3 regions of the Fusobacterium mortiferum ATCC 9817 genome follow, and region 1 is predicted to be linked to each of the others. Evidence: riboswitches for the same ligand, from Rfam matches in the RefSeq annotation. Region 1 holds a riboswitch; each other region holds the start of a gene.

Region 1 (10,571 bases):
TTCTAAAAATACTTATACAGGAGCTTTTGTAAATGCTGAAGCACCAGAGTATTTTGTAGTAGAAGATAAATTCCCTAATGGAAGACCAGAATTAGAAAAATCAGAAGCTGGAGTATATGTAACAGATAGAGAGACAGTAGAAAAAACAGAGAGAATGAAAGTTACAACTTGTTTAAACCCATTACATACTACACTAGCTGTATACGGTTGTCTATTAAATGAAAAAACAATATTTGATGCAGTATCTAATCCATATTTAAATAAATTAATAAAAAATATAGGATATGGAGAGGCATTAAAAGTTGTAGATGACCCAAAAATATTAAGTCCAAAAGCATTTATAGATGAAGTTATCAATGAGAGATTTGCTAATAAATTTATACCAGACCAACCTGAGAGGATAGCAACAGATACATCTCAAAAAGTAGGAATAAGATTTGGAGAGACTATAAAAGCATATTTAGCAAGTGATGAATTAAATGTAGAAGATATTAGATATATACCACTTGTATATGCTGGATGGTTTAGATATTTATTAGGAATTGATGATAATGGAAATGAAAGAAGTATTAGTCCAGATCCTATGTTAGATATGTTAAAAGAAAAAATGGCAGGAATAGAGTTTGGAAAACCTGAAACTTATAAGGGGCAACTAAGAGAAATCTTAAAAAATAGGATGATATTTGGAGTGGATTTAGAAGAAGTAGGAATGGCTGACAGAGTAGAAAAATATTTTGTAGAGATGTTGGCTGGAAAAGATGCAGTAGTAAATACATTAAAAAAATATTTAGGAGAATAGAGGAGGAAAGATGAAAAAGTTTTTAAATCTATTACTAATAGTAACTTGTTTATTTATTCTTGGAGCTTGTGGAAAAGGAGATAATAGAAGAATTATTAGGATATCTCATAACCAAGCACAGGACCATCCTACAAATATAGGATTATTAGCATTTGAAGAGTTTATAGAAAGTAAACTTGGAGATAAGTATGATGTACAAGTATTCCCTAATGAATTACTAGGTTCACAAGTAAATACAGTTGAGTTAACACAAACAGGAGCAATAGATTTTGCTGTAGCAAGTAATGCTATATTAGAAAGTTTTGATAATATCTATCAAATATTTAACTTACCATATCTGTTTGATAGCCCAGAACATTACCATGCTGTAATGGATAATGCAGAATTGATAGAGCCTATTTTTACATCTACTGAAAAATCAGGATTTGAAGCAGTTACTTGGTTAGATGCAGGAACTAGAAACTTTTATACAGTAAAAAAACCTATTAATACACCTGATGATTTAAAAGGATTAAAAATTAGAGTACAACAAAGTGCTTCAAATATAAGAATGATGGAATTATTTGGAGGAGCAGCAACTCCTATGGGATTTGGAGAAGTTTATACAGCTTTACAACAAAGCGTAATAGATGGAGCAGAAAATAATGAGTTAGCTATAACAAGTAATAAACATGGAGAGGTAGCTAAGTATTATTCATATAATATGCACCAAATGGTTCCAGATATTTTAATAGGAAACTTAAAATTCTTAAATGGACTTTCTCCAGAAGAGAGAGAAATATTTAATGAAGGATTTAGATTGATATCAAAAGTTCAAAGAGAAGCTTGGACAGAATCAGTTGAGAAAGCTAAAGCACAAGCTCAAAATGATATGAATGTGCAATTTATCTATCCAGATGTAGCTCTATTTAAAGAGAGAGTTTTACCATTACATGGAGAGGTATTAGAAGCAACTCCTAAATTAAAACCTATTTATGATAAAATTCAAGAGATAGGAAAACAAATAAAAGAGGGAGGGAATAACTAATGAATAATTTAAGAAATGCCCTTGATAAAATAATTATTGGAATATGTGTAATCTTATTTATGTTTATGACAGTGGTAGGAACTTATCAAATAACTTCAAGATATGTATTAAAAGATCCAAGTACAATATCTGAAGAATTAATATCTTATTCTTTTGCTTGGATGTCAATGTTTGCAGCTTCTTATGTATTTGGAAAAAGAGATCATATGCGTATGGTATTTTTCGTAGAAAGATATTCTAAAAAAATTCAATTGAATATTGCTATTTTATCAGAGATAGTAGTTTTATTATTCGCTTTTGGAGTATTAGTATGTGGAGGAAAAGCTATAACTACATTAACTATGACTCAAATTTCTCCAGCTCTTAGAGTATCAATGGGATATGTATATTCTGTACTTCCAACTTGTGGAGTAATTACTTCAATATACTCTATTTTAAATATAGTAGATTTATTAAAAAAAGTTAAAGAGGAGGCATAGGAATGGTACTTACAACAGCTTTAATAATGTTTATAGTTTTAGTAATAACTTTATTATTAGGATTTCCTATTGCTATTAGTATAGGATTATCTTCAATATTAGCAATATTACCATCATTAGCTTTTGATAATACATTAGTAACAGGAGCTCAAAGAATATTTTCAGGAATTTCAAACTTTACTTTGATAGCTATACCATTTTTCATCCTTGCTGGAAATATAATGAACCAAGGGGGAATAGCTAAGAAGCTTGTATCATTTGCTCAATCATTAACAGGAAGAATACCTGGTTCTCTTATGCAAACAAATATTTTAGCTAATATGATGTTTGGAGCAATATCAGGTTCAGCAACTGCTGCTTGTGCTGCTATGGGAGGAATTTTACTTCCTATGGAAGAGGAACAAGGATATGATAAAAAATTAGGAGCAACAGCAAATATAGCATCAGCTCCAACAGGATTATTAATTCCACCATCAAACTCATTGATAGTATATTCATTAGTAAGTGGAGGAACTTCAGTAGCTGCTCTATTTATGGCAGGATACCTACCTGGAATTTTATGGGGAATAGGATGTATGGCTCTTACTTTATATTTATGTAAAGCTAAAGGAATGAAGGGTACAAATAATTTTAAATTAAAAGTTGTACTAGTAACTTTTATAGATGCTTTACCATCACTTGCACTGATTATTATAGTAATTGGAGGAATTATTAAAGGAATATTTACTCCAACAGAGGGTTCTGTAGTAGCAGTAGTTTATACATTAATTCTTTCAATGTTATTTTATAGAACAATAACTATAAAAGGATTAATTGAAATATTTGCTGAGAGTGCTAAAATGACAGGAATTATAGTATTCCTAATAGGAGTATCTACAATAATGTCTTGGGTAATGGCATTTACAGGTGTACCTCAAGCAATATCAAGTTTAATTTTAGGATTAACAAATAATAAATTCTTAATTCTTTTATTAATGAACTTATTATTACTATTTATAGGAACATTTATGGATGTAACACCAGCAATACTTATATTTACTCCAATATTCTTACCAATAGTTCAATCTTTTGGAATGAGTGCTGTACAATTTGGAATAATAATAGTATTTAACCTATGTATAGGAAATATTACTCCACCAGTTGGAAATACTCTATTTGTTGGAGTAAAAGTTGGAAATTTAAAAATAGAAGATGTAATGGGACAGCTTATAAAATATTATGTAGTAATAATAATAGTACTTATGTTAGTAACTTATATTCCAGCTATTTCAATGTATCTACCAACTATTGGAGGATTTGTAAAATAATAAAAAAAAGGGCTTTTGTAGTGAACCCCTTTTCTTAGACACTATTATTTAATTATTGATTAATAAGGATTGATTCCTGTATTCTGCAGGACTTAATCCTTTTAATTTTACCTTTATCCTTTTATTATTATAATAATCTATATATTCTTCTATTGCTAACTTTAAGTCTTCAATATTTTTGTAATTATTTTCTTCTCCATAAAACATTTCTGATTTCATTATTCCAAAGAAACTTTCCATTAGTCCATTATCTAAACTATTCCCTTTTCTTGACATACTTTGAATTATATTTTTTTCTTCTAATATTTTAGTATAAAAACTATGCTGATATTGCCAACCTTGGTCACTATGAAATATTAATTTTTCTATCTCTTTATTGCTACTAAATGCTTTATCTAACATATCTATTATTTGATTTGAATTAGGAGTTGACGATATACTGTATGAAACTATATATCTTCCGTAAGCATCTAATATTGGAGATAAGTATATTTTATTTCCTCTTAAATTAAATTCTGTTACATCAGTAAACCATTTTTCATTTGGTTTATTTGCTTCAAAATTTCTTTTAATGTGATTATCAGCAATTTTTCCAATAGTTCCTTGATAAGAAGAATATTTCCTTTTTTTACGCGTAATACTATGTAAATTTAATTTATTCATTAGTCTTAAAACTTTCTTATGGTTGATATTTATTCCTTGATTTTTAAGTTCTAATGTAATTCTACGATATCCATATCTCTTTTTATTTTCATAAAATATCTCTTTGATTTTATCAATAATATCTTGATTTTTTAAGTCTTTATCTTCTTTATTTACATAGAAATAGTATGTAGCTCTTGACACTCCAGATATTTCAAGTAATATTTTTAAAGGATATTTGGCTCTAAATTCAGTTATTACTATGGTTTTATCTTCTCTTGTTGTTCCTTTTCCTGAACTAGAGCATTTAACTTTTTTAGGTATTCATTTTCAGTCTTTAAATACAAAATTTCTTTTTCTAAATCTTTAATTTTTTCTTTATTAGTTCTTGTTTTATTATATTTCTTTACCTAGTCATAGTTTTTGGTTTTCTCCCTTTTTTCTTCTCTATGACATTATAGCAGTTTTCTTTGTATTTTTTAATCCAATTTGTTAAAATTCCTGTTGAACTTAATCCAATATCAATTGCGACAGATAAGAGGGATTCATTATTTGTTAATATTCTATTAATAGTTAGCTCTTTAAACTCTTTAGAATAATAACGATTTTTATCATCTCTAAGAATAGAATACCCATGTCTATCTATGAGTCTAATTAAATACTCAATATTGTGAATATTAATATTGAAGTTTAAAGCTAAAGATTTTATAGTTTCCCCATTTCATCTTCTCTCATAAATTTCAATTTTTTGTTCTTTTGTTAATTTAGCCATAAAAAAACTACACCCTCCATCTTAGATGTCTAAGATTTTGGGTGCAGTACATTTTGCCCTTTTTTTATTTGAAATATTCAGGATATTTATCTAAATAATTATTAATTACATGCTTAAATTTTGAAAGATGTTCCGAGATTAAATTGTCAATATTTTCAGTTGTTTTATTTTTTATAATATCAATAATATCATGATGTTGTTCATAAGTTTTAGTGGCACTAAACTTTTCTAGTGCATCAATAAGTCTAAGTCTATCATAATGTGTAGCTAATCTTTTTACACTTTTCCAAACATTTTTTTTATTATAATAATAAAAAATTAAAGCATGCAACTCATTATCTAAGTCAAAAAATTTATGTAAGTCTTCTTCAAAATCAATTATAATTTTTTGATAAGCTAGATTTTTTTCTAACTCTCTAATTAACTCTTTAGAATTTTTATCAGAGCAAGCCAATTTTAAAATCTCTTTTTCACAAAGCGCTCTTAAAAAAACAGCCTCATCAACTAAATTTAAATCTATCTTAGAAACAAAGGATCCTTTTTGTGGAAAAACATCTATAAGTTTTTCTTCAGATAATCTAACAATAGCTTCTCTTACAGGGGTACGACTTACATTAAGTTGATTTCCTAACTCTACTTCACTAATACATTCTCCAGGTTTTAGATTGAGAGTCATAATATTTTCTTTAATAACTCTATAGATAAACTCTCGATTATTTTCATTTTTCTTTTTAGTGGTATTTTCTAATAACATATTTTCTTTTCACCTTTTTAATTTATAAAATATTCTAATCTTTTTGAGATTTCTTCACAAGTTTTCTGCATCTCTTTAACTAAGAATTTCGATTTTTCATCTGTTAAATCATCAGGAAAACAAGGACAACTAATAGCAGCTATAATTCTATTTTTTTTATCTAATATTGGAACTGCGACAGCTTTAATATTTTTTGAGTGTTCCATATTATCATAAGAAACTTTTTGTATATTAATTTTAAGTAATTCTTCTTTTAACTTTTCTCTGTCTGTTATGGTATTATCAGTATATTTTGGGAGAGTTTTAGTAAGGAGTTTATTTAATTTGCTTTCACTAAGTTGACAAATAAGAAGCTTACTAGCTGCTCCAGCATGAAGTGGAAAAATAGCATTTTCTGCTACAGATACTTTTATTAAATCACTACTTTCAACAGTAGCAATACTTCTAATTTTATCATTATCAAGAACACTTAATTTAAATGTTTCTTTAAATTTTAAAGATAATTCTTCAAGATATGGATGAGTTATATTCTTAATAAGAGTATATTTTTCATATCTATTAGAGAAAAAGTAAAATTTTTCTCCTAAAGTGTACTCTTTATCTTGATAATTGAGATACTTTAAGTTAGTAAGTACTTCTAAAAGTCTATTGACAGTTGCCTTAGGAAGATTTAAATCTTTAGAAATAGAACTTTGAGTAGCTGAATATTTATAGTAAAGATAGTTAAAAATTTTATCTGCTTTATCAATAGCAGGAACTTTTGATTTTTCTTCCAAGATGACTCCCTCCCTGTATCTTTTTTACCCTTCCATTTTTATTTTTTATGTGGTATAATATAGAAAAGATATAAGGGAAACAATAACCCACAAGGGTTGAGGGTAACTCTTAAAGAGCTATTTTGATAGTAAACTCAAAACGTCTAACTTTAACTACTATCTTAAAATAATTCTTCATAAGTTAAACCCCCTTTCTTGCAAGAATTAAGGTTTCCCTTATATATTTATTATATCATAGTAGAATTGTTATATCAAGAATTAGAGAGGATTTTCTAGTTCTTTTTTATTTTTTGAACTTGTTGACAGTAAAAAATCTTTATGCTAGTATAGTAGAAAATATTAAAAAGTTGGAGGAAAAGATGGAGTTAAAAAAAGAATTATACAAGATAGAGGATGAGTTAAAAAAGGAGATAGAAGGAGTATCTGATTATATTTTTAAAAATCCAGAATTAGGAAATGAGGAGTATAAGGCAGTAGAATTTTTAATAAAAGAGTTAGAAAAAAATAATTTTAGAGTAGAAAAAAATTATTGTGGAATGGAAACAGCTTTTAGAGCTGAGATAGGAGAAGGATCTCCTAAGATAGCTTTTCTAGCTGAGTATGATGCTCTACCTGGATATGGAGTAGAGAAGAAACCAGGACATGCTTGTGGGCACAACTGGATAGCAGCTAGTACATATGGAACAGCTCTTGTATTATCAAAAATGTTGGATAAATTTAATGGAACAATAGTATTTATAGGAACACCAGCAGAGGAAACAGTAGGAGGAAAAGTTCCTATGGTAGAGAGTGGAACTTTTAATGATGTAGATGTAGTATTTCAGATGCATTTAGAATCTCAGAATAATATAGCTTGTAAAACTTTGGCAATAGATTGTATAAAATTTCAATTTAAAGGAAGGGCAAGTCATGCAGCTGCTCATCCAGAAGATGGAATTAACGCACTTGATGCTATAAATCTAATGTATGCAGGAATAGGTTGTTTAAGACAACACATTACTTCTGATGCCAGAATACATGGAATAATAACTCATGGTGGAGATGCTCCGAATACTGTCCCAGATTTGACAGAGGCAAGATTTCACATTAGAGCAAATAATAGGGAGTACCTAAATAATTTAACAGAGAAAGTAATAAATATAGCTAAAGGTGCTAGTATGATGACAGGAACAGAGATGAGTTGGGAGAAATTTGAAAATTCTTTTGATAATTTAGTAAACTTAAAATCCCTTCAAGAGTTAATGAAAAAAAATCTATTAGAAGTAGGAATAAAAAATATTCAAGATGAGGGAAAAGGAGCTACTGGTTCATCAGATATTGGGAATGTAAGTCAGGTATGTCCAACAATGTATACAGAAGTGGCATTAGAGATAGAAGAAGTTTGTCATGTACATGATGAAGCTTATTTAAAATATGTAAATTCAAAAGAAGCTTATGATAAATTACATAGAGGAGTAAAAGCTATGGGAGGTTCTGCTCTTGAAATTTTAACTAATAAGGAATTGTTAGAGAAAATAAAAAAAGAGTGGAGAGAATTAAAAAATATAAAATAATAATAAAATTATATATAATATATATTTTACAAAAGAAGAAAAGGGGAGTAAAATAAACACAATAAAAAAAGCCGATAGAGGAGCAAATGACAAGAGTAGGATTGTGGAGTTTTGCAAACGACGAAACAATTTGAAAGGGGATTTTGCCGAAATGGAAAAGAAGCTAAACTTTTCTGTTGGCAATATGAATAATATTCATATTGCTGTCATTGATAAAAAAGGTCAGTGGAGAGCTATCTGTGTGTCATTTTACATATGTTTTTTCTTACATTGTAAATTTATGCCGCAGTTTATATCCGAGACTGTGGCTTTTTTTATTATCAATCACTATATAAAAACACTTTGGGAGGAATTTACAATGGAACAAAGAAAAAGATTTTCAATGCCACACACTTATGTACTAATAGGAATGATATTAGTAATTTTAACAGGACTTACTTATTTAGTCCCATCTGGGAGTTATCAAAGAGCAGTTGACCCAGTTTTAAATAGAACTATGGTAGTAGCTAACTCATTTGAATATGTAGCACAAACTCCAGTTTCTATATTTAGAATGTTTAAAGCTATAATAGATGGGTTAGTATCAACATCTGATATAATATTTTTTATCTTCTTTGCTTATGGATATATTAATATGTTGATAAGTACAGGAGCTTTTTATGGGGGACTAGGAACTGTAATAAAAAGATTTAATGGAAGAGAAACATTGATATTTCCAATATTTATGGTAATATTTGGAATTTGTGGTTCTACATTTGGATTATATGAAGAAACTTATGGATTACTTCCTGCTTTTATGGGAATATCTGTGGCTTTAGGATATGATGCTCTAGTTGGAGGAGCTGCTGTAATAGTAGGAACAGCTACTGGATTTGCTGCTGCTACTCTTAATCCTTTTACTATAGGAATAGCTCAAGGAATAGCAGAAGTACCTATTGGTTCAGGAATTGGACTTAGAACAATAGCTTTTATAGTTTTCCAAGCAACTGCTATAATATATGTTATGATGTATGCTAGAAAAGTGAAATTAAATCCTGAGAAATCAATAGTAAAAGATGTTAAATTTAATTTTTCTAACGGAATGACTAGAGATGAATTAGAAGGATTACCTTTTACAAATAAGCATAAATTAATAATGGGATTATTTTTAATCACTATTGGAATTTTAGTATATGGAACTACCCATTATGGTTGGTATTTAAATGAATTATCTACTTTATTCTTTATAATGATGTTAATAACAGGATTAATTGGTGGATATAATTTTAGTCAGATATCTCAACATTTTATTACTTCAACTTCTGATGTGTTATTTGGAGCTTTTGCTGTAGGAGTAGCTAGAGCCTTAACAATAGTAATGGAAGATGGACAAATAATAGATACAATTATAAATAGTATGGCTGCTACTTTATCTACTCTACCAAAATCAATAGCAGCAGTAGGAATGGTAGTAGTTCAAAATATGATAAATTTCTTTATTCCATCTGGTTCAGGGCAAGCAGCTACATCTATGCCTATTATGGCACCATTAGCTGATGCTATTGGACTTACTAGACAGACAGCTGTATTGGCTTTCCAATTTGGAGATGGATTCTCAAATCTATTTTGGCCAACATCAGCAGCTACTATGTGTGGACTTATGAGTTTACCAATCAATAAATGGTATAAATTTATAACTCCATTATTCTTAATTATGTTTGGATTACAAGTTATATTTATAATAATAGCAGTGGCTATTAATTATGGACCATTTTAATAGAAAAGCATAATAAAACTTAAAAATAAAAAAGCAAATAGAATAAATAGAGCAAGTTAGTAAAAGTAAAATATAAAAAACAAAATAAATTAAAGATTTAATATTTATGTTTTTTATTGAGTTAAGCTATACTTGCTCTTTTATTTTTAATAAAATTATTTTGAATTATTTTGTGTGTTTTCAATAAAATATTTGCTTTTTTTAGATAACTAATGTATAATTTAGACAAGTCAAAAGCATAGGAGGAATATGATGAAAAACAAAAAACTTTTATCATTGTTAGCAATATCTATAACAATTTTAACTATGACAGGATGTAGCAATTTATATGAGAAAAAAGATGAAAAAGTAGTTCTTACTTATGATGAATTAGCTGCTAGAGAAAATATGATGGGAACAAATTGGTATCAAACTTCTGGAGAAGCTAAAGCACTATATTTACAAGGATATAATGTAGCTACTCAGAGATTAAAAGAGTACTTAAAAGTTCCCCACAGTAAACCATATTCAATAGTTTTAGATTTAGATGAAACTGTAGTAGATAATAGTCCATACCAAGCTGAAAATATTTTAAGAGGAAGAGGATATGATACAGAGTCTTGGGATGAATGGGTACAGATGAAAAAAGCTAAGGCTGTTCCAGGAGCAAAGGAATTTTTACAATTTGCAGATAAAAATGGTGTAAAAATATACTATATTTCTGATA
Region 2 (10,571 bases), on a different contig from region 1:
GTTTAGCTGCTGTTAAATTGAATAATAAATGGGGATATATTGATACAGAAGGAAATGTAAAAATAGGATTTAACTTTGATGAGGCATATGATTTTAAAAATGATTTAGCTTTAGTGAGAATAGATGATACCTCTTTTTACATAGATAAAAATGGACAAAAAAAATTAATGAAAAGTCTTTTTAGAGAGGGAAAAGAAAAAATAGAAAACCTAGGTTATCATATTGGTTCTGCCTTTGAAGGAAAATTGAAGATAAAAGAAAAAACTAATTAAATATAATATACTAAAATTTTGAACTAGGAGGAAAGATACAGTGAATAATAAGATTCTAAAATACTTAAAAGAGTATTTGATAATTACAGTTGGTTGTTTTTTCTATGCTGTTTCTATCAATTATTTTTTTATCAGTAATCATCTTGCAGAAGGTGGAGTTGCAGGAATTTGTTTAATTTTATTTTACCTTTTTAAACTACCAGTAGGAATTATGTATTTTGTAATAAATATTCCACTACTTATAATGGGTTGGAAATTAGTTGGAAGAGATTTTCTATTTAAAACTTTATATGGAACAAGCTGCCTTTCTTTTTTAATAACTCTTACTGAAACTTGGAAAGGTCCATCTAATGATATTATGTTAGGTTCTATATATGGTGGTGTTCTTATAGGAATAGGCCTTGGACTTATTTTTATGGTAAATGGCTCTACTGGTGGAACTGATGTAGTTGCTCGTATCTTAAATAGATATTTTGATATTCCTCTAGGAAGGACAATGCTCATCTTAGATGTAGTTATATTAGGAATAGCTGCTATATTTTTTGGTAAAGAGATAGTAATGTATACTCTTATCTCAATGACAATTGTTTCCAAAGCAATAGATTATTTTCAAGATGGTTATACAAAGGCAAAAGGCATCACTATTATTTCATCTAAATCTGAAGAGATAAAAGAAAGAATTATGAATGAAACTGGAAGAGGTACAACTATCATAAAAGGAGAAGGTGGATTTACAGGAAATGAAATAGATCTACTTTTCTGTGTTGTTAGCAAATTTGAAGTAACTAAAGTAAAAACAATTGTAAAAGAAACTGATTCTTTTGCTTTTCTAACTATCTCTGATGTTTCAGAAGTTCTAGGTGAAGGATTTAAAGCTCTTAATAACAAAAATAACTAGGATAATTCCTAGTTATTTTTTATTAATTTTTCATAGGCAAATAGTATATTCATAATTTGAAGCTTTACTCCAATAGCTAAACTCTCCTCATCTATATCAAATTTATCATTATGAAGAGGGGCAGTTATTCCCTTAGCCTTATTTCCTACACCTAAGTTAAAAAATGCTCCCGGAACTTTTTCAATATAGTAAGCAAAATCTTCTACTCCCATATTAGCTAAGGCCTTTACATATACTCCCTTTTCTCCTAATAGATTTTTACTATTTTCTTTTATTATATCTATATATTCATCATGGTTTATTAAAGCAGTATACCCATCTGTATAAGTTACTTTTCCAGTAGCCCCATACCCTTTAGCTGTATTCTCCACCATCTCTTTTACTCTTTCTTTTACTCTATTTTTTACCTCATTAGATAAAGTTCTTAATGTTCCAGAAATTATAACTTTTTGAGCTACAATATTCTCTTTTTCTCCTCCTACTATTTTTCCAAAGCTAAGAACAGCCGAATCTCTTGAATCTATATTTCTACTTATTACACTTTGAAGGGTAGTCACTATTCCACAAGCTGTAACAATAGCATCTACTCCTTGGCTAGGATAAGCACCATGGCAACTTCTTCCCTCTATTTCTATTACCACATCAGTAGATGAAGCACAATAAGCACCATATTTTACTCCTACTACTCCACACTCTATTGTAGGATCTACATGTAATCCAAATATAGCATCTACCCCTTCTAAACATCCATCTTCTATCATAGGTACTGCTCCACCATTTGTTTCTTCTGCTGGTTGAAATACAAGTCTTACATTACATGGAAGTGAATCTTTATTTTCCGATAATATCTTTGCAACTCCTAAAAGAATAGCAGTATGCACATCATGTCCACAAGCATGCATATGCCCAGGTATAGTTGAAGTATATTCTTTATTTCCACACTCTAAAATAGGTAATGCATCCATATCAGCTCTCAAGGCTATTGTTATTTTTTTATTTTGTCCCTCTATATCTGCTACTATTCCACTTTTTCCTATTCCCTCTTTATATGGAATTCCCATCTCTTTTAAAAGTGATATTACATAAGCTACTGTTTTAGGTAATTGAAAATCTAATTCAGGTATCTTATGTAACTCTCTTCTGGTATTTATAAACCATTGATTATTTATTTCTATATCATTAAATATTTTTCTAGTATCCATCTTTCCTCCTAGGACAATAATATGTTTTTGAATTATTTTATTCTCTCTTTGCAAAAAAGTAAAATATATTTTTAAAATATAAAATATTTAATTTATATATTTTTATTTTTTAGAGTTTTAATGTAAAATACACACAAGTTAATAAAACAGATTGAGGAGCAGTCGATAAGAGTAATATTTATGAGCTTCCAGAGCTAAGATTAAATATGAAAGGTAAAACTGCCGAAGTGAAAATTTTCTCTGGAGAAAATTTTTGCTGGGTATATGGATAATATCTATATAACTGTCATTGAGAAATTCAATGTTGTGCTTTCTGTGGAGTAAAATTATAAATATTTACAGTTTTTTTGTAGTATTTTACACCAGCAGAAGCCTCTGCTGTTTTTTTTTTACAAAATTTTTATTACAGAGGTGGAGGAATGAGAATTGTTTTAAAGTATGGTGGCTCTAGTGTAGCTACAGTAGAAAAAATTCAAAAAATAGCTGATTACTTAATTGAATTAAAAAAAGAGTATGACGAAATTGTAGTAGTGGCATCTGCTATGGGAAAAACTACAGATGGACTCATAAAACTAGCTAAGGAGATTACTTCTAATCCAAATCAAAGGGAACTAGACTCGCTAATGTCTATTGGAGAACAGCAAACAGTTACTCTAATAGCTATGGCTCTTACAGCCAAGGGACAAAAAGCTATCTCCCTTACAGGATTTCAAGCAGGAATAAAAACTTCTGGTGTACATACTAAAAATAAAATAGCAAATATCTCTTCTGAAAGGATAGAAACTCTTTTAAGAGAGGGAAATATTGTTATTATCACTGGATTTCAAGGAATTAATAATTCAGGAGATATTACAACTCTAGGAAGAGGAGGTTCAGATACTAGTGCTGTGGCACTGACTGTAGCTTTAAATTGTGAGTGTAGAATATATACTGATGTGGAAGGAATATACAGTGTTGACCCAAGATTATACCCAAAAGCAAAATTTTTAGAAAAAATCTCCTATGAAGAGATGATGGAAATGGCTAATCTTGGAGCTGGTGTTATGGAAACAAGAGCAGTAGAACTAGGAAAAAAATATAACATTCCTATTTTTGTAGGTAAAAGTTTAAGTTATACAGGGGGAACATATATTATGGAAAAAGATATAGCATTAGAAGATAAATTAATAACAGGAATAAGTGTCACAAAGGAGATTATCGTAACTAATATCTCTAATGTACCTTTTTCTAGTGAAAATATAGCTGAAATATTTTCTACAATAGATGAGTGTGGTTTAAATATCAATATGATTACACAAAATATAAATAGATATATGAGAGTAGAGATATCTTTTAGTTGTCAAGCTTCTGAAAAATATCTTTTAGAGCAAGTTGTAGAAAAAATTAGAGCTAAGTTTTCTACTTGTGATATAGAATTAAATGAAAATTTAGGAATGCTTTCCATTGTTGGAGTAGGAATGATTAACAACTCTGGTATTGCTGGAAAGTTTTTTACTTCACTTAGTAAAGGAAATATAAATTTTTATCAAGTTACAACTTCTGAAATAAGTATCTCTTGTAGTATAGATAGAGAGAATATAGAAAAAGCTGTAAATTTAGTAGCTGAAGAATTTTCATTATAGGGGGAAAGAAAAATGAGAGTAGCAATAGTTGGTGCAACAGGTTTAGTTGGAGGAACTTTTTTAAAAGTATTAGAAGAAAGAGATTTAGGAATAACTGATTTACTTCTTTTTGCAAGTAGTAGAAGTGCTGGGAAAAAAATAAATTTTAGAGGGAAAGAGTATACAGTAGAAGAATTAAATGAAAATAGTTTTAAAAATAGAGATATAGATATAGCTCTTTTCTCTGCTGGTGGAGGTACTAGTTTAAAATATGCTCCATTAGCAGCAAAAGAGGGAGTATTAGTAATTGATAACTCTTCAGCTTGGAGGATGGATAAAGAGGTTCCACTAGTAGTCCCTGAAGTAAACCCAGAAGAAGCTTTTAAACACAAAGGAATAATTGCTAATCCTAATTGCTCTACAATTCAGTGTATGGCTCCTTTAAAAGTTTTAGAAAAATATGGGATTAAAAGAGTAGTGTATAGCACATATCAAGCTGTATCTGGAACTGGATATAAAGGAGTTATTGATTTAGAAGAGGGACTTAAAGGAAATCCTCCTAAAACTTATCCACATCAAATAGTTAATAACTGCCTACCTCATATTGATGTATTTTTAGAAGATGGATACACTAAGGAAGAGAAAAAAATGGTAGATGAGACAAGAAAAATCTTAGGCTTACCTAATCTTCCTGTTACAGCTACTTGTGTTAGAGTACCTGTTATCAATTCTCACTCTGTTTCTATTAACGTAGAACTTGAAAAAGACTTTGACTTAGAAACAGTAAAAAAGGAATTAGCTGAGTATAAAGGAATAGTTCTATTAGATGATAGTAATAAAAACATATATCCTTTAGCTAATGACGCTACTGGAAAAGACGAGGTATTTGTAGGAAGAGTCAGAAGAGATAACAGTGTAAAATATGGCTTGAATTTATGGACAGTAGCTGATAATATAAGAAAAGGGGCAGCTACTAATGCTGTACAAATAGCTGAACTATTTTGTAAAAATATTTAGGAGGTAACTATGAGCATATTTAAAGGTTCTGGAATAGCTTTAATTACTCCATTTACAAAAGATGATAGTGTAGATTTTGAAAAATTAGGAGAATTATTAGAGTACCATATAAAAAATAAAACTGATGCTATCATTATCAATGGTACTACTGGAGAGAGTGCAACTCTCACTGATGAAGAAAAGTATGAAATCATAAAATATAGTGTAAAGAGAGTAAATGGAAGAATTCCTGTAATAGCAGGAACAGGTTCTAACAACACAAAACATGCGGTGGAATTAAGTAAAAAAGCTGAGGCTCTAGGAGTAGATGGATTACTAGTAGTTACTCCATATTATAACAAAGGAAATGAAAATGGAATCTATGAACATTATAAGCTTATAGCTGAAAATGTAAATTGTCCAATCATATTATATAACGTTCCTTCAAGAACTGGTGTAAATCTTTCTATATCACTATTAAAAAAATTAGCAGAGATAAAAAATATTGTAGCTATAAAAGAAGCTAGTGGAAATATATCTTATGTTGGAGAGATAGCTAGAGAGGTTCCTAAGTTGGATATCTATTCTGGAAATGATGATATGACTATTCCTCTTATGTCTTATGGCGGAATTGGAGTAATATCTGTTTCAGCTAATATTATTCCTGAAACTGTTCATAATATGTGTATGAGCTTTTTAGAAAATAATATAGTTGAAGCTAAAAATTTACAATTAAAATATAACGATTTAGTAGATTCTCTCTTTATAGAGGTAAATCCTGTCCCTATTAAAGAAGCTATGAATTATTTAGGATACAATGTTGGACATTGCAGACTTCCTTTAGGAGAGATGAAAGAGGAAAATAAAATTAAACTTCATTCTGTTATTGATTCTCATGAGGTGAAAGCATGGAGCTAATTATACATGGAACAGGAACTATGGGAAGTATTTTAAAAGAGTGTGCTCAAAATAAAAATATTACCATTACAGGTTTTGCCGATGAATTATCTAATGAAAAAGGAGATGTAATTATAGATTTTTCTCATTTTTCTAGGTTAGAAACTTTACTTAATTATGCTACACAAAATCATACTCCTTTAGTTATAGCTACTACTGGATATTCAAAAGAAATTTTATCACAAATTGAAGAAGCTAGTAAGAAAATTCCTATTCTTCTATCTTCTAATACCTCTCTTGGTATAAATTTATTACAAGATATTTTAGAGAGAATTACACCTCTACTTTATGGTAATTATGATATAGAATTAATAGAAAAACATCATAATAAAAAATTAGATTCCCCTAGTGGAACAGCTAAAACTTTAGTAGAAGTGATTGAAAACTCTATCTCAACTGAGCTAAAAAAAGTTTATGGAAGAGAGGGAATGGAGAAAAGAGAAAAAAATGAGATAGGAATACATGCTGTAAGAGGAGGAACTATTGTAGGGGAACACTCTGTCTTATATTGTGGAAATGATGAGATAATAGAGATAAAACATACAGCTCTTTCTAAAAAAATATTTGCTGAAGGAGCTATACAGGGAGCAAAATTTTTACTAGATAAAAAATCTGGACTTTATACTATGAAAGATATATTTAATCGTTAAGGAGTTGATGCAATGAACAAACTAAATACAGCTGAGGAATTAATAGCATATATAAAAAATTCTACTAAAAAAACTCCAGTTAAACTATATGTCAATGGAGATTTGAGTGGATTAGAAACTTCTGCCCAAGTTTTTAAGGGAGATAACTCTTACATTATCATTGGAGATAATTGTGAGATTGAGAATATTTTAAATAAATATAGTGAAAAAATTGAAAATTATTATATTGAAAACGATAGAAGAAATTCTGGAGTTCCTACTTTAGATTTAAGAAATATAAATGCAAGAATAGAGCCTGGAGCTATTATAAGGGATAAAGTAACTATTGGAGATAATGCTGTCATTATGATGGGGGCTGTTATCAATATAGGAGCTGTTATTGGAGATAACAGTATGATAGATATGGGAGCTGTTTTAGGAGGAAGAGCCACAGTTGGAAAAAATTGTCATATTGGAGCTGGAGCTGTTCTAGCTGGAGTAATAGAACCTCCTTCTGCTAAGCCAGTAGTAATAGAAGATGGAGTATTGGTAGGAGCTAATGCTGTCATCATAGAAGGAGTTAGAATAGGTGCTGGGGCAGTAGTTGGAGCTGGGGCTGTGGTAATAGAAGATGTTCCTGCTGGAGCTGTAGTTACTGGAAATCCAGCTAAAATTATAAAGAAAGTTGATGATAAAACACTTAGCAAAACTCAACTAGTAGATGACTTAAGAAAATAAAAGGAGAGATAGGTATGAAGTTCAATAGTGCAGTAGAAAATTTACAATACTCTTTAATTAGAGTTTTAAAAAATGAAGCAACTAAATATCCTAACTCTATAGATTTAACAATAGGAGAACCTGATATAGGTACTCCTAAAGGACTTATAGAAGAGGCAATGGAGTATGGAAAAAATCATCAATTGAAATATGCTCCTTCTGGTGGTGGAGAAAAAATAGGAGCATTAGTTGCTGAATATTACAATAAAAATTATAAAGGAGAGTACAGTGAAAAAAATGTCATTATGAATATTGGAGCTTCAGAAGCTCTCTCTTCTGCACTTAGAACAGTATTAAATCCTGATGATGAAGTATTATTAACTGTACCTTTCTATCCAGGTTATCCTCCTATGATAAATCTTTGTTATGGAAAACCTGTATTAATAGATATTTCTAAAAATAATTTTACTCTTACTAAAGAGTTATTAGAAAAATATGCTACATCTAAAACAAAAGCTCTTCTTTTAAGTAATCCATGTAATCCAACAGGAAAAGTCTTAAGTTATGAAGAGATGGAAGAGATAACAAAATTTATAGAGGAAAGAGAAATTTTTCTAATTTCTGATGAAATATATAGTTCTCTTTCTTTTTATGAGTTTCACTCTTTTGCTGAATTTAAAAATATAAAAGATAAATTAATTATAATAAATGGCTTTTCTAAATCTCATTCAATGACAGGTTGGAGATTAGGATATACTATCTGCCCAGAACAATATAGAAAGTTTTTTCTAAACACAAGCTTCTATACTGTTAGCTCTCCTGTAACCCTTTCTTTAAAAGGGGGAGAGATAGCTCTTACAAAATTTGAAAATAGAAAAGAACTATCAGAAGAATATAGAAAAAGAGCAGAATTTATGAGTAGTGAATTAAAAAAATTAGGATTTGATGTAATTACAACTCAAGGTGCTTTTTATATTTTTGCTAATTACTCTAAAATTTCAACCTTAAATTCCTTAGACTTTGCTTTAGATTTATTGAGAAAAACTCAAGTAGCAGTAGTTCCAGGAATCTCCTTTGGAGTTGAAAACTATATTAGAATAGCTCTTACTGTAGATATCTCTTTGCTAGAATTAGCTATTGAAAGAATGAAAAAATATTAACCAATTTGATTAGTTCTTTTATTAAAAAAATTAAGAATTGTTCCATATTTCAAGAGTTCTTTATCAATATAATATTATCATTCTTAAATTTTATTACTTTCCCTAGTAAATTTCTTAAATTGAAATCGGGATAAAGTAAGAGTAAAAGAAAAGGAAAAAATTTACTGTAATGAGCATTGTGTAAGCACTAGCGATTGGAAGTAAAATTTTTTCCTTTTCTTTTATTACATATTTTTATTTTTTGATTTCAATTTAAGAATCTCTAACATCCCATTTTTCTTTTAAGATAACTATCCCCTTCAGTGCTACAATTAAAAATACCTGTACTCCGTAGGCTAATATTACTCCTATTAAAGCAAATGTTTTTATTAAAACAAATAAAATTCCTAAATATAAAATATTAGCTATAAATATTATCTTAGTTTCTTTCTTTATATACCCCATTGCTAAAAATAGTGGATGAATTACTATACATATAGTTGCTAGTGATTTCATAACTATATAAAGATTTATCTCCAATCTATATTTTTCTAATCCTTGAGAAAAAAACTTAGATAAAATTTCAAACCCAATAATATTCATACCAAAAATAATTATAATACAAGCTATACTGAGTATTCCTGATATTTTTATTCCTCTTCTAAATATCTCTCTATAATTTTTTTCTGCTACCTTCTCACAAAAATATGGATATAAGGTCTGATAAAGAGGTGTCCCCACTTTATCTAAAACAATAGCAATTGTCTTACATATCTTATATGCTCCTAACTGTTCTAATGATAACATCTTCCCTACCAAAAGATTATCAAAATATTGAACTGGAATATCTAAGCTAGAATTTATATTAGTTAAACAGGTAAATTTAAAGAACTCTTTATTGAACTCTAATCTCTCTTTAAATACTCCATATATCTTTCTTCTTTTTAACTCTCTTAAAGCATAAAAATTTAGAAGAATAGCATTTAATATATTTGTTAAAAGATATATTAAAATAAAATAATTGATTTTAAGTTTTAAAAAATATCCTATACCTAAAAATATAAAATTAAATAGTGCTACTATCACTCTTTGATTTCTTAGATAGTCAAATCTATCAAAACTTCTCAAAATGCCAATAGGCGTTCCTTGAATATTGAAAATAATATAGATTGAAAAAAACATTAAAAGATATACTTCATAGGATTGAAAATTATAAAACTTTCCTATCCAAAAACTAGATAAAAAAATTATGATAAAAGCTATTAAAGCTGTAAAAAAATCTAAAATATAACTAAATTTTATCAAAGCTTTTAGTTTTTGTTTCTCCTCTCTCACTTGGGGAAAAAATTTAATAACTCCCTGCCAAGATTGAAAATTGAAAATTCCATCTATAAGAGATACTATTCCTTGGATTAAAACAATAAAACCATACTTTTCTAATCCTATACCTTTAGTAATAAAAGATATAGAAAAGATAGAAAGCAAAGAAGCAAAGGCATCTCCTCCAAATATATGTAAAAAATTTATAATCAGTCTATCTGTTAATAAATATTTTATTTTTTTTATCATAGATTATATCCTTTTACTCAAGTCCACTAAAAATTTAGAGTTTTTTACAAATCTCATAAGTCCTGTTGCTATCAATATCTCAACTAGAATTTTTTTATAACCTCTATAGTGTTTAAACTCCAAAAAATATAATTTAGAAAGATTTTTCTTTTGTGTCCAACTTTTCCCCCACCAGTGTATTCCATAGGTATCATCTTTTATACACTCTCTTTTGAACTCCTCTGTAAAATGATAGGGATAAAAATATCTAGGTGGGTATATTACCATACTACCTGTTATTTTAGTAATATCTTCATTTATTTGAAAATCATACTCTCTATTGATTACTCTAGTTATTATATCTGGAATTGTAAATATTGGTTCATTCCAAATAGCCACACTGTAGAACTCTAAAATTTTTTTCATAAGTGGATGCTTTGGAATAACTCCTATTATCCCAGCACTAATTACTTTTTCACTCTCTGCTCCTATAAAGAAATCATTTGAGAGAAGTTTATCTATATTTTTTATTATCTGCATATCAGTATCTAAATAAACTCCCCCCTCTTCGTAGAGAACCTTTATTCTAAAATAATCTGAAAGAAAAGCCCA
Region 3 (10,571 bases), on a different contig from region 1:
TATCTTATATAAGAAAAAATGGATATTTGAACTTGTATCATTAAAAATATCAAGTGGGTGGATGTATTTAGCACTACCATTAATTTCAATATTAATGTTATATCGTTTTTATCAAGCATATAAAGAGAATTATGAGAATGATAAGGTATGTATAAAACCTATATTTTTCTTAATAGCTTTAGTTGTAATTATTGCTATTTTAGCTGTAAATCCTAAATTGTTTGCTTTCTTAAGAGTATCTAATTATGTTAAATTAGGAGCAATGGGTGGATTTGTAACAATAGCTATATGGCTTATTATGATATTTGCAGGAGTGCCTGTTGGTTGGTCTTTAATGGCAGCAACACTATTTTATTTTTCAACTGGAAGATGGAATATAGTTTACTTTGCTTCAGCAAAATTAATAGATAGTTTAAATAGCTTTAGTTTATTAAGTGTACCTTTCTTCGTACTTACAGGAATACTTATGAATGGTTCTGGAATAACAGAAAGAATATTTAACTTTGCTAAAGCCTTATTAGGACACTATACTGGAGGAATGGGGCATGTAAACGTAGCAGCTTCTCTAATTTTCTCAGGAATGTCAGGATCAGCAATAGCAGATGCTGGAGGACTTGGGCAATTAGAGATAAAAGCTATGAGAGATGAGGGATATGATGATGATATTTGTGGAGGAATAACTGCAGCATCTTGTATAATAGGACCATTAGTTCCACCTAGTATCAGTATGATAGTTTATGGAGTTATAGCTAACCAATCTATAGCAAAACTATTCTTAGCAGGATTTGTTCCTGGAGTATTAACAACAATAGCTCTAATGATAATGAACTATTTTATTTGTAAAAAAAGAGGGTATAAAAAAGCTAAAAAGGCTACTTTTAAAGAGCAAGTAGAAGCTTTTAAGAAATCTTTCTGGGCATTATTAACACCATTTATAATAATTGGAGGAATTTTCTCAGGACTATTTACTCCAACTGAAGCAGCTGTAGTAGCAGCTATGTATTCAGTAGTTTTAGGAGCTTTTATTTATAAAGAATTAACAATCCAATCTCTATTTAAGCATTGTGTAGAAGCAATGGCAATCAGTGGAGTAACAATTCTTATGATAATAACAGTTACTTTCTTTGGTGATATGATAGCAAGAGAGCAGATAGCTATGAGAATAGCAGAATTCTTTATGACATTTGCAAGTTCTAAATTAACAGTATTAATAATGATAAATGCATTATTACTATTCTTAGGAATGTTTATAGATGCATTAGCACTACAATTCTTAGTATTACCAATGTTAATACCAGTAGCAGCTAACTTTGGAATAGATTTAGTATTCTTTGGAGTAATGACAACATTAAATATGATGATAGGAATTTTAACTCCACCTATGGGAATGGCACTATTTGTTGTTGCTCAAGTTGGAAAAATGCCAGTAAGTGTGGTAACAAAAGGGGTATTACCTTTCTTAATTCCTATATTTATAACATTAGTTGTAATTACAATATTCCCAGGAATTATAACTTTCTTACCAAACTTAATAATGTAAAAAAAAGATGTAAAATTTTAAATTTGTGGTAAAATAAAAGAGTGAATTATTAATTCACTCTTTTTATCAATATATTAATGGAGGAAACAATGAGGGTAATAGGAATTGATATTGGAGGAACAGCTGTAAAATACGGATTGTTAGAAGAAGATGGAAAACTTTTAGAAAGTGGAGAGTTTCCAACAGAAGCAGGAAAAGGAATAGAAAATCTTTTTGAAAATATGTGCAAAATTATAGATAAATATATGTCTAAAGATATTTTAGGAATAGCTGTTTCTGGAACAGGACAAATAGATGGAAGTATTGGAAAAGTAATAGGAGGGAATCCTATAATTCCTGGTTGGATAGGAACAAATTTAGTAGAAAGATTAGAAAAAAAATACTCTTTACCAGCTGTTTTGGAGAATGATGTTAACTGTGCAGCACTTGGAGAAAAGTGGTTAGGAGCTGGAAAGGGAGCAGATGGTTTTGTTTGCTTAACTATAGGAACAGGTATTGGTGGAGGAATAGTTCTTAATGGGGATATTTTTAGAGGAGATACTTGTGTTGCTGGAGAGTTTGGACATATTCAAATAGAAAAAGATGGAGAACAATGCCTTTGTGGTAAAAAAGGTTGTTATGAAAGATATGCTTCAGCTACTGCATTAGTTAGAATGGTAAAAGAAAAAACTGGAAAAGAATTAAATGGAAAAGAGATATTTGAACTTGAAAAATCTGGAAATCAAGATGTAAAAGAAGTTGTAGATAGATGGATCGATTATTTTACAGATGGACTTAGTACAATAGTTTATATTTTCAACCCTTCATTAGTAGTTATTGGTGGTGGAGTTACAAAACAAGGAGACTATCTATTAAATAGAATATTAAGCAGTTTAGATTCAAAAGTTGGAGAAAATTATAAAAAGAATTTAAAAATAAAATTTGCTGAATTAGGAAACAATGCAGGTATGCTAGGTGCAGAATATTTACTTTTAAAAAAAGTAGGAAAAATAAAATAAATATTGACAAAACTTAGAAAAAAGTGTATGTTTTATATATATGTTCACGAGAACAAAAATAATTTAGGAGGAAAAAATTATGATATATGGAGAAATAAAAGATTTAGGGTTATACAAAGGAATATCAAAAAATTTAGATAGAGCAATAGATTATATACTATCAGGAGAATATAAAAATGGAGTAGTTGGAAAAAATGTTATAGATGGTGACAACGTTTATTTCAATCAACCAGATTCTCCAATGACTAAAGAAGTAAAAGATGGTTTTATAGAAAACCATAAAAAATATATAGATATTCATGTTGTTATCGAAGGAGAAGAGAAAATAGGATATATCTCTAATACTGATGTAAAATTAATAAAAGAGTATGATGAAGCTGGAGATTACGAATTATATGAGGGAGAATTAGAAAATTTATTCTATTTAAATTCTAAAAAATTTATAGTTCTTTATCCTGGAGAACCTCATATGGCATTAATAAAAGGTGGAGAAAAACCAGCAAAAGTCAGAAAAGTAATATTTAAAGTTTTAGTTGATTAATTATTGTTTAATAAAAATTAAGGAGAGAGGTCAATGAATAGACTAAATGAAGTAAAAGGTAAATTAATAGTTTCATGTCAAGCACTTCCAGATGAACCATTACATAGTTCATTTATTATGGGAAGAATGGCTTATGCAGCTTTTGTAGGTGGAGCTTCAGGAATTAGAGCAAATACGGTTGTAGATATTCAAGAGATAAAGAAAAATGTAAATCTTCCAATTATAGGAATTATAAAAGAGCAATATGGAGATAACCAAGTATATATAACTCCAACAATGAAAGAGATAGATGCCTTAGTAGCGGAGGGAGTAGATGTAATAGCTATTGATGGAACTAAAAGAGAAAGACCAGATGGAAGAACTTTAGAAGATTTAATGAAAGAAGCAAAAACTAAATATCCTAATCAAATATTTATGGCTGATATTTCATGTGTAGAAGAAGCTGTAACTGCTGAGAAAATAGGTTTTGATATAGTTGGAACTACTTTAGTAGGTTATACAGAGTATACAAAAGGAAATGATCCAGTAACTGAATTAGAAAAAGTAATAAAAGCTGTATCTATTCCTGTAATAGGAGAAGGAAATTTAGATACTCCTGCTAAAGCTAAAAGAGCATTAGAATTAGGAGCATTTGCAGTAGTTGTTGGAGGAGCTATTACTAGACCACAACAAATTACAAGAAAATTTGTAACAGAAATGGAAAAATAGTTTCAAAAAACTGAAAAAAAGTTTAAAATTAAAAAAAGGTTGACAAAGTATAAAAAATATATTATTATTAAAACACAATTAAATATTTGCCTCACGCTTTCTGTGGGGTAGAGGCGCAAAATGTTAACAGTCTTTAGTGGAGCTAGAGAGAGCGAAGAAACTATTGAGAAGGAGCTTTTGCCGAAGTTTGTAATATATCTCAATATTACTTGCTGGGTCTATGGTTAAGAGCCATAGGACTGTCTTAATAAACTTCCCTAGTTTATTAAGTTGTGCTATCTCAAGTGGGAGTAAGAGGGGCATTGTACAAAAAATATGTTTTTTTGTATATTTAAAATCACTTTGTTTTTAAGATAGCACCATCCAATTTTGGGTTGGTGCTTTTTTTATTAAAAGTGATAAAAACTTCTTTCTTTATTTGAGGGGGGTCGGGGAAAAATTATATTTAAAATTTAAAGAAGGAGTGGACAAAATGAGAAACAGATTAGCAAAATTAGCATTAGCAGCATTAACAGCAGTAGCATTAGTAGGATGTGGAGGAGCAAAAGAAAGTAAAGAAACAAATACATTTAAGATAGGAATGGAAGCAGGATATGCACCATATAACTGGACACAATTAACAGATGCAAATGGTGGAGTAAAAATTTCTGGTTCATCTGAATATGCAGGTGGATATGACATAGAGATAGCTAAAAGAATAGCTGATGGTTTAGGAAAAGAATTAGTAGTAGTAAAAACAGAATGGGATGGATTGGTACCAGCTTTAGTTTCTGGTAAAGTAGATGCAATAATAGCAGGTATGTCACCAACAGCTGAGAGAAAAGAAACAATTGATTTTACAGATACTTATTACCAATCAAATTTAGTAATGTTAGTTAAAAATGGTGGGGACTATGTAAATGCTAAAACACTTGCTGATTTTTCAGGAGCAAAGATCACAGGGCAACTAAATACATTCCATTATACAGTAATAGATCAAATACCAAATGTAAATAAACAACCAGCAATGGATAACTTCCCAGCTATGAGAGTAGCATTAGAAAGTGGAGTAATAGATGGATATGTAACAGAAAGACCTGAAGCAATAAGTGCTCAATCAGCTAATAGTAACTTTAAAATGGTAGAGTTTACAGATGGATTTGTAACTTCACCAGAAGATACAGCAATAGCAGTAGGATTGGCAAAAAATAGTCCATTAAAAGATAAAGTAAATGAAATTTTAAGAGGAATATCTCAAGAGGAAAGATTAGAGATAATGGATAAAGTTATTCAAAATCAACCAGCAGCACAATAGAGTGAATAGTTAAGTAAGGGAGAGTTATAAAGATGAGTTTAGAATGGATAATCAGGATATTAGAGAACAACTGGCCAATGTTTTTACGTGGTGCAGGAGTAACTTTATGGATATCAGTAGTGGGAACAATTTTAGGGACAATTATTGGACTTATAGTAGGAGTTATTAGAACTATTCCTGTTCCAGAAAAAGGGGCTAAAAAAGGTGTTTTAAGAGTAGTTAACTGGTTATTATCTGCATATATTGAATTTTTCAGAGGAACACCAATGATAGTTCAAGCAATGGTAATTTATTATGGATCAGCACTTGCTTTTGAAATAGATATTGATAGAATAGCAGCAGCATTATTTATAGTTTCAATCAATACAGGTGCATATATGTCTGAAATTGTAAGAGGAGGAATTATTTCAGTTGATAAGGGGCAATTTGAAGCAGCTCAAGCAATTGGGATGAATCATTTTCAAACTATGACAAATGTTGTTTTACCACAAGTAGTTAGAAATATATTACCAGCAACAGGAAATGAATTTGTAATCAATATTAAAGATACATCTGTTCTAAATGTTATTTCTGTATCAGAGTTATTCTTTCAAACAAAAACAGTTGCAGGAAATAACTTTAGATATTTTGAAACATTCTTTATAACTTGTATATTATATTTTGTAATGACATTTACAATAACAAGAATATTAAGATATATAGAAGTAAAATTAGATGGACCAGACAACTATATGATAATGGCTGGAAATCAAATGCAAGTTGAAAGACCAGAAGAAAAATTAAAAAAAGAAGCAAACTAAAGGGAGGAAAAAATGAGTGAAAATATAATAGAGATAAAACATTTGAGTAAAGCCTTTGGTGAGCATAAGGTTCTTAAAGATATAGATTTTTCAGTAAAAAAAGGAGAAGTTGTTTGTATCATAGGTTCATCTGGATCAGGGAAATCAACTTTATTAAGATGTATAAATCTTTTAGAGAAACCAAGTGGTGGACAGATTATCTATAATGGAGAAAATATTTTAGATGATAATCATGATATTTGCCAATATAGAACAAAGTTAGGAATGGTATTCCAACAGTTTAATCTTTTTAATAATCATAATGTGCTTAGTAATTGTGTTGTAGGTCAAATGAAAGTATTGGGAAGAAGTAGAGAAGAGGCTGAAAAAATTGCTATGAAATATCTACAAGTAGTAGGAATGAGTAATTATATCAATGCAAAACCTAAACAGCTTTCAGGAGGACAAAAGCAGAGAGTAGCAATAGCTAGGGCTCTTTCTATGGAACCAGATGCAATATTATTTGATGAACCTACATCAGCTCTTGATCCAGAGATGGTAGGAGAAGTATTAAAAGTAATGAAAGAATTGGCTGATAGTGGGCTTACTATGTTGGTTGTAACACATGAAATGGGATTTGCTAAAGAGGTTTCTGATAGAGTTGTATTTATGAATAATGGGTATATAGAAGAAGAGGGAACACCAGAAGAAATTTTTAATAATCCTAAAAAAGAGAGAACAAGAGAGTTTTTAAAAAGGGCTTTAGTAAAAAATTAGATAAAAAGGTTACTGTGAATTTAATAACAGTAACCTTTTTTTACAAAGTAAATCTTTGAATAAAGAAAAATAAACAAAATATATATAAATAAATAAACAAGCAGAACTCTCTAATAGACAGATAGAGGAAAAATGTATTAAATAGTAACAAAAAAATAGATGACTAAGTCAAAAACTGTTCATAAAAAGATTAAAAAATGGACGTATATTTTCTTGATAAAAGGTATATATTAGTATAAAATCTAGGGTAGGTAAGTTTATACTATAAGGTTAATTATTGGGTATGGGTTATTAAAAAACTGTGTAAACTACAAAAAGGAAAAATAAAAATTGAAAATAATTTGAGGTGAGTAATTTGAAAAAAACTAAAATTGTTTGTACAATTGGACCTAAAACTGAATCAGTGGAAAGTTTAAAAACTCTTTTAAAAACAGGAATGAACATGATGAGATTAAACTTCTCTCATGGAGATTATGAAGAGCACGGAAATAGAATAATTAACTTTAGACAAGCTCAAAAAGAAACAGGAATAAGAGCAGCTTTATTACTAGATACAAAAGGACCAGAAATAAGAACTATAAAACTTGAAGGTGGAAAAGATGTTACAATAGTAGCAGGACAAGAATTCACAATAACTACTGATAAAACAGTTATTGGAAATAACACAAAAGTTGCAGTTACTTATGAAGGATTTGCAAGAGATTTAAAAGTAGGAAATACTATATTAATAGATGATGGATTATTAGCATTTACAGTTACTGAAATTAATGGAAATGAAGTAAAATGTATAGCACAAAATGGTGGAGAATTAGGAGAGAATAAAGGGGTTAACTTACCAAATGTAGCAGTTAACTTACCAGCATTAGCTGAAAAAGATATTAATGACCTTAAATTTGGTTGTGAGCAAGGAATAGATTATGTTGCAGCATCATTTATCAGAAAAGCTGATGATGTAAGAGCAGTAAGAAGAGTTTTAGATGAGAATGGTGGACAAAGAATTGGAATTATTTCTAAAATAGAAAACCAAGAAGGATTAGATAATTTCGAAGAAATTTTAGCTTTATCAGATGGTATTATGGTAGCTAGAGGAGATCTTGGAGTAGAAATTCCAGTAGAAGATGTACCAGTAGCACAAAAAATGATGATAAAAAGATGTAACGAAGTTGGAAAAGTAGTTATTACAGCTACTCAAATGTTAGATTCTATGATTAAAAATCCTAGACCTACAAGAGCAGAAGTAAACGACGTTGCAAACGCTATATTAGATGGAACAGATTGTGTAATGCTTTCTGGAGAGTCTGCAAAAGGTAAATATCCAGTAGAAGCTGTTACTGTAATGGCTAAAGTTGCAGCTAAAATGGATCCACTAGTAAATGTAAAAAGAATTATGGATAAAGATGATATAACAATAACTTCAGCTGTAGCAAGAGGAACTGCAGATGTAAGTGAAGAGTTAGGAGCAAAAGTTATCGTAGTAGCTACTCAATCAGGAAGAGCAGCAAGAGATATGAGAAGATACTTCCCAGCAGCTACAATACTTGCTATAACTAATGATGAGAAAACAGCTAACCAATTAGTAATTTCTAGAGGAGTTGTTCCTTACTATGATAACAATGTAGAAACATTAGACTCTTTCTTCGAATTAGCTGAAAAAGTATCAGTTGAATTAGGATTAGCTCAATCAGGTGATGTTGTAGTAGCAACTTGTGGAGAAAAAGTATTTGAAGTAGGAACTACAAACTCTGTAAAAGTAATAAAAGTAAAATAGTCAAAAATAATAATTTATGATATAATATTTATATAATTTCAAATTATACGAAAACATTTAGGAGGTCTTTTAAATGACAAGAATAGTTGATGTAGTAGCAAGAGAAATCCTTGACTCAAGAGGAAACCCTACTGTAGAAGTAGATGTAGTATTAGAGTGTGGAGCAAAAGGAAGAGCAGCAGTTCCGTCTGGAGCTTCAACAGGAGCTTACGAAGCTGTTGAGTTAAGAGATGGAGATAAATCAAGATATTTAGGAAAAGGTGTATTAACAGCAGTTAATAACGTAAATACTGAAATCAAAGAAGCTATCTTAGGAATGGATGCTATTGACCAAGTTGCAATAGACAGAACTATGATAGAATTAGATGGAACTCCAAACAAAGGAAGATTAGGAGCTAACGCTATACTAGGAGTATCATTAGCAGTTGCTAAAGCAGCAGCAGAAGCATTAGGAATGCCTCTATATAAATACTTAGGAGGAGTAAACGCTAAAGAATTACCTCTACCTATGATGAACATCTTAAACGGAGGATCTCACGCTGACTCTGCAGTAGACGTACAAGAGTTTATGATTCAACCAGTTGGAGCAAAAACTTTTGCAGAAGCTATGCAAATGGGATGTGAAGTATTCCACCACTTAGGAAAACTATTAAAGAAAATGGGAGATTCTACTAACGTAGGAAATGAAGGAGGATATGCTCCAGCTAAAATAAATGGAACTGAAGGAGCTTTAGACCTTATCGTTGAAGCTATAAAAGCTGCTGGATATGAGCCAGGAAAAGATATCACTTTCGCAATCGATGCTGCATCAAGTGAGTTCTGTAAAGAAGTAGCACCAGGAAAATTCGAATACCACTTCACAAGAGAAGGAGGAGTCGTAAGAACTTCTGAAGAAATGGTAGAATGGTATGCTAAACTTGTTGAAAAATATCCAATCAAATCTATCGAAGATGGATTAGGAGAAGATGACTGGGCAGGATGGCAATTATTAACTGCTAAAATCGGAGATAAGGTACAAATCGTTGGAGACGACTTATTTGTAACTAACACTGAAAGACTTAAAAAAGGAATAGAGTTAAAAGCTGGAAACTCTATCTTAATAAAACTTAACCAAATCGGATCATTAACTGAAACTTTAGATGCTATCGAAATGGCAAAAAGAGCAGGAATGACTGCAGTTGTATCTCACAGATCTGGAGAAACTGAAGATGCTACAATAGCTGATATAGCTGTTGCAACAAACGCAGGACAAATCAAAACTGGATCAACTTCAAGAACTGATAGAATGGCTAAATATAACCAATTATTAAGAATTGAGCAAGAATTAGGATCAATGGCTCAATACAATGGTTTAGAAGTATTCTATAACATTAAAAAATAATTAAAAAATATGTAATTAAAGACCCCTCTTAGAAATTTCTAAGGGGGGTTTTATAATTTCCAGGGAAAATATGATATAATATAAAAAAATATTAGGAGGGTATATGAATTTAAAATTAATAATATTTGATATGGATGGAGTAATTTTAGATAGTGAAAGAGTTGCTAATTTAGCTTGGTTTGAAGTGAGTAAAAAATATAATTTAGGATTGACATTAGAAAGTTTAAGAGAGATAAAAGGCGGAACTACAACTAGAACAAAAGGGATATTATCTGAGAGAGTTGGAGTAGAATTAGCAGAGAAAATAATGAAAGAAAAAAGAGAGATACAGCTAGATATTATAAAAAATGAAGGAGGAATAAAATTAAAAAAAGGAGTTGTAGAACTTTTAGAATACATAAAAGAAAAGAAATTAAAATGTGCAGTAGCAACTTCAACAAGTAGAGAGAGTGCTAAAAAACAATTAAAAGAAACAGGAGTATATGATTATTTTGATACATTGGTTTTTGGAGATGAAGTAGAAAACGGGAAGCCAGCACCAGATATATTTTTAAAAGCCTGTGAAAAGTTTGAAATAAATCCTAAAGAAGCTTTTGTTATTGAAGATTCAGTATTAGGAGCTACAGCAGCTAATAGAGCTGGAATAAAATGTTTTGTAGTAGAAGATACCATAAAATTTACTGAAGAAGAAAATAAATTGGCTTATAAAAAATTTAAAAATTTATTAGAAGTTAAAGAGTATTTAAATCAATAGAGTTAGGAGCTATGTAATATGATACATAGCT

The links. A riboswitch is a leader RNA that binds a small molecule or an ion and turns the genes downstream of it on or off. The one in region 1 is predicted to bind lysine.
Region 2: another riboswitch for lysine. It lies ahead of FMAG_RS05645 (aspartate kinase); the one in region 1 lies ahead of FMAG_RS11490 (YfcC family protein).
Region 3: another riboswitch for lysine. It lies ahead of FMAG_RS06300 (transporter substrate-binding domain-containing protein); the one in region 1 lies ahead of FMAG_RS11490 (YfcC family protein).

What each region holds. Positions count from the first base shown of each region.
Region 1 covers NZ_GL987994.1:381,487-392,057, forward strand. The annotation lists gene FMAG_RS11450 (mannitol dehydrogenase family protein) at 1-799, shown strand, start outside; gene FMAG_RS11455 (TRAP transporter substrate-binding protein) at 810-1,826, shown strand; gene FMAG_RS11460 (TRAP transporter small permease) at 1,826-2,305, shown strand; gene FMAG_RS11465 (TRAP transporter large permease) at 2,308-3,612, shown strand; partial or broken gene FMAG_RS11470 (IS3 family transposase) at 3,661-4,963, opposite strand; gene FMAG_RS11475 (GntR family transcriptional regulator) at 5,091-5,780, opposite strand; gene FMAG_RS11480 (IclR family transcriptional regulator) at 5,798-6,556, opposite strand; gene FMAG_RS11485 (M20 family metallopeptidase) at 6,916-8,109, shown strand; lysine riboswitch at 8,177-8,353, shown strand; gene FMAG_RS11490 (YfcC family protein) at 8,468-9,865, shown strand; gene FMAG_RS11495 (5'-nucleotidase, lipoprotein e(P4) family) at 10,118-10,571, shown strand, end outside.
Region 2 covers NZ_GL987988.1:973,055-983,625, reverse strand. The annotation lists gene FMAG_RS05660 (WG repeat-containing protein) at 1-272, shown strand, start outside; gene FMAG_RS05655 (YitT family protein) at 313-1,170, shown strand; gene FMAG_RS05650 (M20 metallopeptidase family protein) at 1,179-2,372, opposite strand; lysine riboswitch at 2,516-2,692, shown strand; gene FMAG_RS05645 (aspartate kinase) at 2,792-3,994, shown strand; gene FMAG_RS05640 (aspartate-semialdehyde dehydrogenase) at 4,007-4,990, shown strand; gene dapA (4-hydroxy-tetrahydrodipicolinate synthase) at 5,000-5,887, shown strand; gene dapB (4-hydroxy-tetrahydrodipicolinate reductase) at 5,878-6,576, shown strand; gene dapD (2,3,4,5-tetrahydropyridine-2,6-dicarboxylate N-acetyltransferase) at 6,589-7,293, shown strand; gene FMAG_RS05620 (pyridoxal phosphate-dependent aminotransferase) at 7,308-8,432, shown strand; gene FMAG_RS05615 (lipopolysaccharide biosynthesis protein) at 8,685-9,980, opposite strand; gene FMAG_RS05610 (glycosyltransferase) at 9,984-10,571, opposite strand, start outside.
Region 3 covers NZ_GL987989.1:25,065-35,635, forward strand. The annotation lists gene FMAG_RS06280 (TRAP transporter large permease) at 1-1,540, shown strand, start outside; gene FMAG_RS06285 (ROK family protein) at 1,630-2,538, shown strand; gene FMAG_RS06290 (YhcH/YjgK/YiaL family protein) at 2,618-3,079, shown strand; gene FMAG_RS06295 (N-acetylmannosamine-6-phosphate 2-epimerase) at 3,113-3,787, shown strand; lysine riboswitch at 3,888-4,073, shown strand; gene FMAG_RS06300 (transporter substrate-binding domain-containing protein) at 4,260-5,081, shown strand; gene FMAG_RS06305 (amino acid ABC transporter permease) at 5,114-5,881, shown strand; gene FMAG_RS06310 (amino acid ABC transporter ATP-binding protein) at 5,894-6,637, shown strand; gene pykF (pyruvate kinase PykF) at 6,993-8,405, shown strand; gene eno (phosphopyruvate hydratase) at 8,479-9,786, shown strand; gene FMAG_RS06325 (HAD family hydrolase) at 9,890-10,540, shown strand.